2 regions of the Thermodesulfovibrio sp. TK110 genome follow, and region 1 is predicted to be linked to the other one. Evidence: riboswitches for the same ligand, from Rfam matches in the RefSeq annotation. Region 1 holds a riboswitch; the other holds the start of a gene.
What was found. A riboswitch is a leader RNA that binds a small molecule or an ion and turns the genes downstream of it on or off. The one in region 1 is predicted to bind cobalamin.
Positions count from the first base shown of each region.

Region 2: it holds a riboswitch for cobalamin, as region 1 does, so the genes downstream of both, ACYQ3X_RS05170 (TonB-dependent receptor plug domain-containing protein) here and metE (5-methyltetrahydropteroyltriglutamate--homocysteine S-methyltransferase) in region 1, are expected to answer to the same signal.

Region 1 covers NZ_BAAHNB010000001.1:368,901-372,532, reverse strand. The annotation lists gene ACYQ3X_RS02005 (ABC transporter permease) at 1-1,056, shown strand, start outside; gene ACYQ3X_RS02000 (TetR/AcrR family transcriptional regulator) at 1,294-1,467, opposite strand; cobalamin riboswitch at 1,490-1,696, shown strand; gene metE (5-methyltetrahydropteroyltriglutamate--homocysteine S-methyltransferase) at 1,727-3,632, shown strand, end outside.
Region 2 covers NZ_BAAHNB010000001.1:997,016-1,000,647, forward strand. The annotation lists gene ACYQ3X_RS05165 (Dph6-related ATP pyrophosphatase) at 1-119, opposite strand, end outside; gene ACYQ3X_RS05170 (TonB-dependent receptor plug domain-containing protein) at 107-2,074, opposite strand; cobalamin riboswitch at 2,106-2,292, opposite strand; gene ACYQ3X_RS05175 (NAD-dependent protein deacylase) at 2,358-3,155, shown strand; partial or broken gene ACYQ3X_RS05180 (hydrogenase iron-sulfur subunit) at 3,381-3,632, shown strand, end outside.

The DNA of each region.
Region 1 (3,632 bases):
CTTTTCTGGGGATTTACTGGAATGATTTATACTGCAGGTCATGGAGTTTCTATGGAAGTAAGAAACTTCCCAACAATTATATACGATATGAGCCATAGTCCTGAAAGCAGAGAAATTGCCAGCAGATTTCAGAAGCCTTACTTTAAAATCCTTGCTTTTGTTGATAATGACAGGGAAGTGGTAGAATGGCTTGACAATGGTAAAGCATCAATGGCTATTGTTATTCCTCCAGATTTCAAAAGAAAACTTGACAGTTCAGGAGCAAAAATACAGGTGATAATTGATGGAACAATGTCTATGTCTGCAACAATGGCTGTTGCCTATGTATCATCCATAACATACAACTATGCAATAGAACTTTTTGAAAGAAAGATGGGTATAACGAGCAGATTTTTCAATGAAATTCCGATCATTGATGAAAGAGTAAGGGTTCAATTCAATCCAAACATACTTACATCATGGTTTATGAGTTTGCTTGAGCTTTTCAATGTAACAACAATGGTTTCTCTTCTTGTAACTGCCGCAGCACTTGTAAGAGAAAAGGAATATGGCACAGTTGAACAACTTCTTGTTACACCTGTCAGAACATGGGAGATATTTGTTGCTAAAATAATTCCAACAATTTTTGCAGTAGGAATTCTTTCCCTTTTAAGCATATTTTTGATAATTAAAGGGGTATTTAAAGTTCCAATAAGGGGAAGCCTGCTGCTTTTTTATCCTGTTATGCTTTTTTATGTTTTTACCATGTCTTCTCTTGGAATAGCAATTGCTACTGTGGCAAGAAATCTTGCCCAATCAATGATGCTCATGCTCGTAATTCTTACACCAATGCTCATGCTCTCAGGTGCATGGACACCACCTGAGTCTATGCAGCCTTTGATGCGATATTTAAGCCTTATCTCTCCAATGCGGTATTTTATTGACTTTGGTTACAGTGTTCTTTTTAAAGGTAATGGAATAAACTATGTCTGGCATGATATTCTTAGAATAATTGTTCTTGGCAGCATACTGTTTAGCTTTTCAGTCTACCGTTTTAGAAAAACTTTTGCAAAGTAGGAATTTCTAAATCTTCTTCTAGTTTAAAATAATTGGTATAAGAAAGAATAAAACAGACTAGAGGAGATAAAAGAAGATTTATACAATAAAGCGAAGGAATTCAAGACAAAAGAGATACCCTCAGAGCTATTTGCCCTTTTTATAGACGCCTATCATACCAGCATAAAAGATGAAGATACAAACAATGTAAGGTTTAATGCAAAATTTTACAAACAGACACAATTTTCTTGACAAGTTTCAAAGTGATAGTTCTTCCTTGTTTTTGAAATAAAGATAAAGTCCTCCTACGCTTATTCCTGCTTCTTTTGCAATCATTCTCATTGTCGTGCCACTGAAGCCACTCTGGGAAAATAGCTTCACAGCAGCATCTACTATTCTCTTCCTTGACTCATATCCTGAACGCCTGTTCATGTGAACCTTGGCTAATTTGACAAAAAAATTCTACTTAATGTATCTTCAAAATTGCTGGATGTAAGGGAAGAGGGGTGAGAATCCCCCGCTGCCCCGCAGCCGTGTTGGGAACGAAAGCCCAGGAAGGCAGCACTGCTGTCTTAAGCCACTGGAGAGAAGTCTCCGGGAAGGCGGGTAAGTAGGAGATTGAGCCCAAAGCCGGAAGACCTATCCAGCCTGAAAGCCTTTGGCTTTCAGAATACCTCGTGGGAGGAATTAAATGACCGTTAAAACAACTGTCTTTGGCTATCCTAAGATTGGTCCCCAAAGAGAGCTTAAAAAAGCCCTTGAATCCTACTGGAGTGGAAAAATCTCTCAAAAGGAGCTTATTGAAGAAGCTGAAAAATTAATTATCAACAATGCAAAAACCATTACTCTACACGGAATTGACATTATTCCATCCAATGAGTTTTCCCTTTATGACTTTATCCTTGACCTCTCAGTAATGTTTAATGTCATTCCAGAGAGATTTAAAAATATCTCTGATCCACTGGAAAGATACTTTGCAATAGCAAGAGGCTCTGCAGATGCTCCTGCTTCAGAGATGACAAAGTGGTTTAACACAAACTATCACTACATTGTTCCTGAAATTGAAAATGATACAGAGTTTGAACTCATTGAAAATAAACCTTTAAAAGAATATAAACTTTTAAAAAACTCTCTTAATCTTAAAACAAAACCTGTTATCACAGGTCCTTTTACCTATCTTTACTGTGCTAAACTAAAAGACCATGCTTATTTCCTTCACAGGATAGCTAATGTTTACATAAAGCTTCTTAAAGAGCTTGAAGAATCAGGAATTGAAGAGGTTCAGATTGATGAACCTGCAATGGTTATTGATTTAGATAATGATACTGTTCATGTAATTATAGATTGTTACAGAAAAATCACTTCTGCACTGAGTAAGATAAAAGTTTATGTTCAAACTTACTATGAAAGCCTCTCACAGTATGAGAAAGTAGTTTACGAAATGCCAGTTCATGGTATTGGATTTGATTTTGTTGATGGGAGAGATAATCTTGAGAGTCTCTCAAAATTCGGCTTTCCAAAGGATAAACTATTAATTGCAGGAGTTGTCTCAGGAAGAGACCCCTGGAAGACAAATTTTACTGAAACATTGAAACTTATTGAGACTCTTACAAAGTTTACGGAAAACATAATTCTTTCAAACTCCTGTCCTCTTATGCATCTTCCAGTGAGTGTGAAAAATGAAACCCTACCTGAGGAAATTTTGCATCTGTTAAGCTTTGCCAATGAAAGGCTTGAAGAGCTTACACTGCTTAAAACAGTAATAAATGAAGGTAAAGAGCCTCCAGAGCAGAATTTATCCATGAAATTTGTTAATCCTGAAATCAAGAAGAAAATCTCTCAGATTGATGAAAATGCTCTTGAAAGAAAATCCTCTTTTCAAGAGAGATATGAAAAACAGATGCAAATTCTCAAACTTCCTCTTTTTCCAACCACCACAATAGGAAGCTTTCCCCAGACTCCTGAGCTAAGGAAAGTAAGGGCAGACTATAAGGCAGGCAGAATCTCTCTTAAGGAGTATGAATCATTTATAAATAATGAAATTAAAAAAGCAATTGAAATTCAAGAGCATTTAGGGCTTGATGTTTTAGTGCATGGAGAGTTTGAAAGAACTGACATGGTTGAGTTTTTTGCAGAGCGTCTTCAGGGAGTTGCAATAACAAAAAATGGATGGGTTCAGTCATATGGCTCAAGATGTGTAAGACCACCGATAATTTATGGCGATGTATGGAGAGACAAACCTTTAATTTTGAAAGAAACCCTCTATGCTCAGTCTCTCACTAAAAAACCAGTAAAAGGAATTCTTACAGGAGCTGTCACAATACTTCAGTGGTCATATCCAAGAAAGGATATTTCAAAAAAAGAAATTGCCTATCAAATTGCTCTTGCTCTAAAAGAAGAAGTAATGGAGCTTGAGAAAGCTGGAATAAAAATCATTCAGATTGATGAGCCTGCTTTCAGAGAAGGAATGCCTCTTAAAAGAGCAAAAGTTGATGAATACTTTGACTGGGCTATAAAAAGCTTCAGAATTATTACCTCCTCAGTAAAACCTGAAACCCAGATTCATACCCATATGTGCTACTCTGATTTCAATGACA
Region 2 (3,632 bases), 630 kb from region 1:
TTTTCTGAAAGCATATTAATGAGATAGACGATTTGAATACCATTTTTCATTGCTCTATAGCAGGACAGTGAACTATCTTTACCTCCGCTCCATGAAACAAAAGCTTTTAAAATAGCCATTTAACTCCTCCAGTAATTGTTCTTCTCGGCATTGGATAATACTGAACATACTCATAGGCTCTGTCAAAGAGGTTTTCCACAGACAGTGTAAGCTCAAGATTTTTTACAGGTCTGTATGAACCTTTAAGATTTACCACGGTAAAATCACTTTTATCAACAACTTTTCCATAGTTTTTAGATGAAGGATTCCAGTCAACAACCTTCTCATCTCCTGTATAGTTCGCTACCAATCTTAAATCCCATTTATCCCTTGCTGCCATTATTCCAAATGAAGCAGTGCATTTTGGTGTGTATTGAAGGGTTTTTCCATATTTTTGTATCTCTACTTCATCTTTAGTTGAGTATCTCGTATTATATGTAAAGTTTACAAAAGGCTTTAGTGAAAAACTTAGTCCACTAACTATGCCAATATCATATGAGATACTTCCCTCTATACCCTGAATTGTTGCTCCTTCAACATTTTTAAAGGTTTGAGCTTTAAGAATGCTGTCATAGTAGCTTATGATTTTATCCTTGAATTCTGAATGAAAAAATGTAAGCTCTGCATTGAAGAAATCCTTTGTGTAAGATAATCCCGTATCATAGGACTTGCTTTTTTCCGGTTTTAAATCTGGATTTCCTATGTAATGAGTTCCCCATGAAGCAATATAATCAGCTGCAAGCTCATCAGGTGCAGGTGCTCTGAAAGCAGTTCCAGCATTAGCTTTTATTGAAAAATTATCCGTAATTTTATATAAGATGCCTCCTCTAATGGTTATATGATCAAGATTTTCTTTTCTTGGTTTTAAACTGTTAATGCCTTCAGTTGGCAGTATCTCATTTTCAAAATAGTCATAACGGATTCCTGCATTTAATAAAAGTTTTTTATCAAAAAGACTTAATCTTCCCTCACTAAATAAACCGTAGCTGTCATACTCTGAATTAGGATTATAAGGAGCACCTGTGTTTCTTGAGCTTTTAATCTCTATTCTGTCCCACTGTCCTCCAATAATAATTCTGTGGTCATCTATTGAAAATATCTTCTGAATAGTTGCTCCCTGGGTAGTTGTGTTTTTTAAAGTAACCTCCCATTTCCCTGCTACAGAGCCTTCGTAATATTCAGTTCTTTCTTTTGTAAAATAATATTCAGCTTTAAAGGTTTCTGTTTTATACCCTAAATCAAATCTGTTTCTTTCAATGTCCTTGTGATCATCAGGGTCTGGTGAGTATCTTGCTCCAGGTAAGCCAATATTCCATCCTTTCCAGTGCTGAAATCCAAAAGATATGTGTTGTTTATCAAAAAAGCTATACCCTGAACGGATTGACACAGATTCATCATTGTAACCTGTGTTTTCTATTTTCCCATAATTTTTTGCAGAATAATCATCAATTGCAGAACGGCTGGCTGAAACATAGAAATCAAAATCTCCTTTTTTGCCATTTAATTCAGCTCTTGTTTTCCAGAACTGCCATGAACCTGTTTCTACACCAGCCAAACCATGTATACCTTCTTCTTTACCCTGCTTTGTAATTATGTTGATTACACCACCCATTGCTGATGAACCATAAAGAACTGATGCAGGTCCTTTAACTATCTCAACTCTTTCTATATCATCAACAGGTATTGTTGCAAGATTTACTGTTCCTGCACGATTTCCATTTATAAGAACAAGAACTCTGCTTTTAAGATCATCAAAAATGTCTGTCCTGAATCCTCTTAATCCGATAATGCTCGTTAATAATCCTGGGTATTTGTGAACATGACCGATTGATGCTTCTGCAATTAAGTCTCCAGCATTCTTTGCAACAGAATTTTTAATATCTTCCTGAGTTATAACCTGAACAGAATAAGGAAGATCCTTTTTTGGTTCTTCAACTCTTGTTGCTGTTACAACAATCTCTTCAAGCTGAGTCTCCGTTGCTAAGATAGGATGAGAAAATAGAAAGACAGAACAAAGGATAAAAAGGAAAATCATGGCAAATCCCTCCCTCGGGGAATGGGAAGCTCAGAGAGCCTCCAGCTGGACAGGTCTTCCGGCTTAGGGCTCACTGCCTACTTACCCGCCTTCCCGGAGACTCTCTCCAGTGGCTTAAGGCAGCATGGCTGCCTTATCGGGCTTTCGTTCCCAACACGGCTGCGGGGCAGCGGGGGATTCTCACCCCTCTTCCCTTAGTCCAGCCAGAAAAGTATACAAAATTTATTAAAACATGGTCAAATCCCTTGACATAACACAATCTTTTTGATATGTTTTAAAAAGTATGAATTCCTCTTATCAGGAAAAAATTAAAAAAGCTTCACAACTTATTAAAAACTCCACCTATGCTGTAGCATTCACTGGAGCAGGAATTTCTACAGAATCTGGAATACCTGATTTCCGCAGTCCTGGTGGATTGTGGCAGAGATTTAGAATTGTTACATATCAGGAATTTATTTATGACAGGCAGGCAAGAGAAGAATTCTGGAGAATGAAAAAAGAACTAATTCACCAACTCATTAATGCAAAGCCCAATAATGCACATATTGTCCTTGCAGAGCTTGAAAAAATGGGAATTATTAAACATGTAATAACGCAGAACATTGATGGACTTCACCAGATGGCTGGCAGCAAAAGCGTTATAGAACTTCATGGGAATCAAAGAGGTGCAATCTGTCTTGACTGTGAAAAACTTTATAAAATGGATGAAATATTGAAAATGTTTGCTGAACAGAAGCTTGATTTAAGATGTTATAACTGTGGCGGTGTAATAAAACCAACAGTTGTATTTTTCGGAGAGCCCTTGCCTGAAAAAGAACTGATTATGGCGCAACAGATCGCAAATCAATGTGATCTCATGCTTGTAGTTGGAACATCTCTTCAGGTTGAACCTGCAGCCTCAATACCGAGAATTGCCTATCAAAGGGGTTCAAAGCTCATCTTTATAAATAAGGCAGAAACAGACTGGGACTGGATAGCAGAGATAGTATTTTATGGTAGTGCTGGTCAGGTTTTAAAAGACATTGCAATAGAGTTGTCATCCCATAGCCTGGATGAACAATCTTATCTTTTTAAGGATTAAAATCTCTGCATATGAAAGTGAGAAAATCTTTACAAATTGAAATATTAAAAAAGTTTAAGATTGGGTTGACAAAATTTTTAGGTTAAGGTATAATTAGTCAAAATCTTACCAGGAAGGTCTAAAAAAGGCAGAAGCCTTTCTAAAAAACTCACTGAACCTGCCTGCCCGAAGGCTGGCTAAAAGCTAAGAAAGCAAATAACCAAAAAATTTTGAGGAGGTTTTGCTATGGAGCAGGGCTTCGAGCCTAAGATTATTGCCTTTTTGTGCAATTGGTGTAGTTATGCAGGTGCAGATCTGGCAGGTTCATTAAGGTATAGTTACCCACCCAATTTATATCCAATTCGTGTTCCCTGTTCAGGAAGAGTTGAACCAGAGTTTATCATTAAAGCTTTTTTATCAGGTGCTGATGGTGTTCTGGTTGCAGGCTGTCATCCCGGAGACTGTCATTACAAAACTGGAAACTACTATGCAAACCGA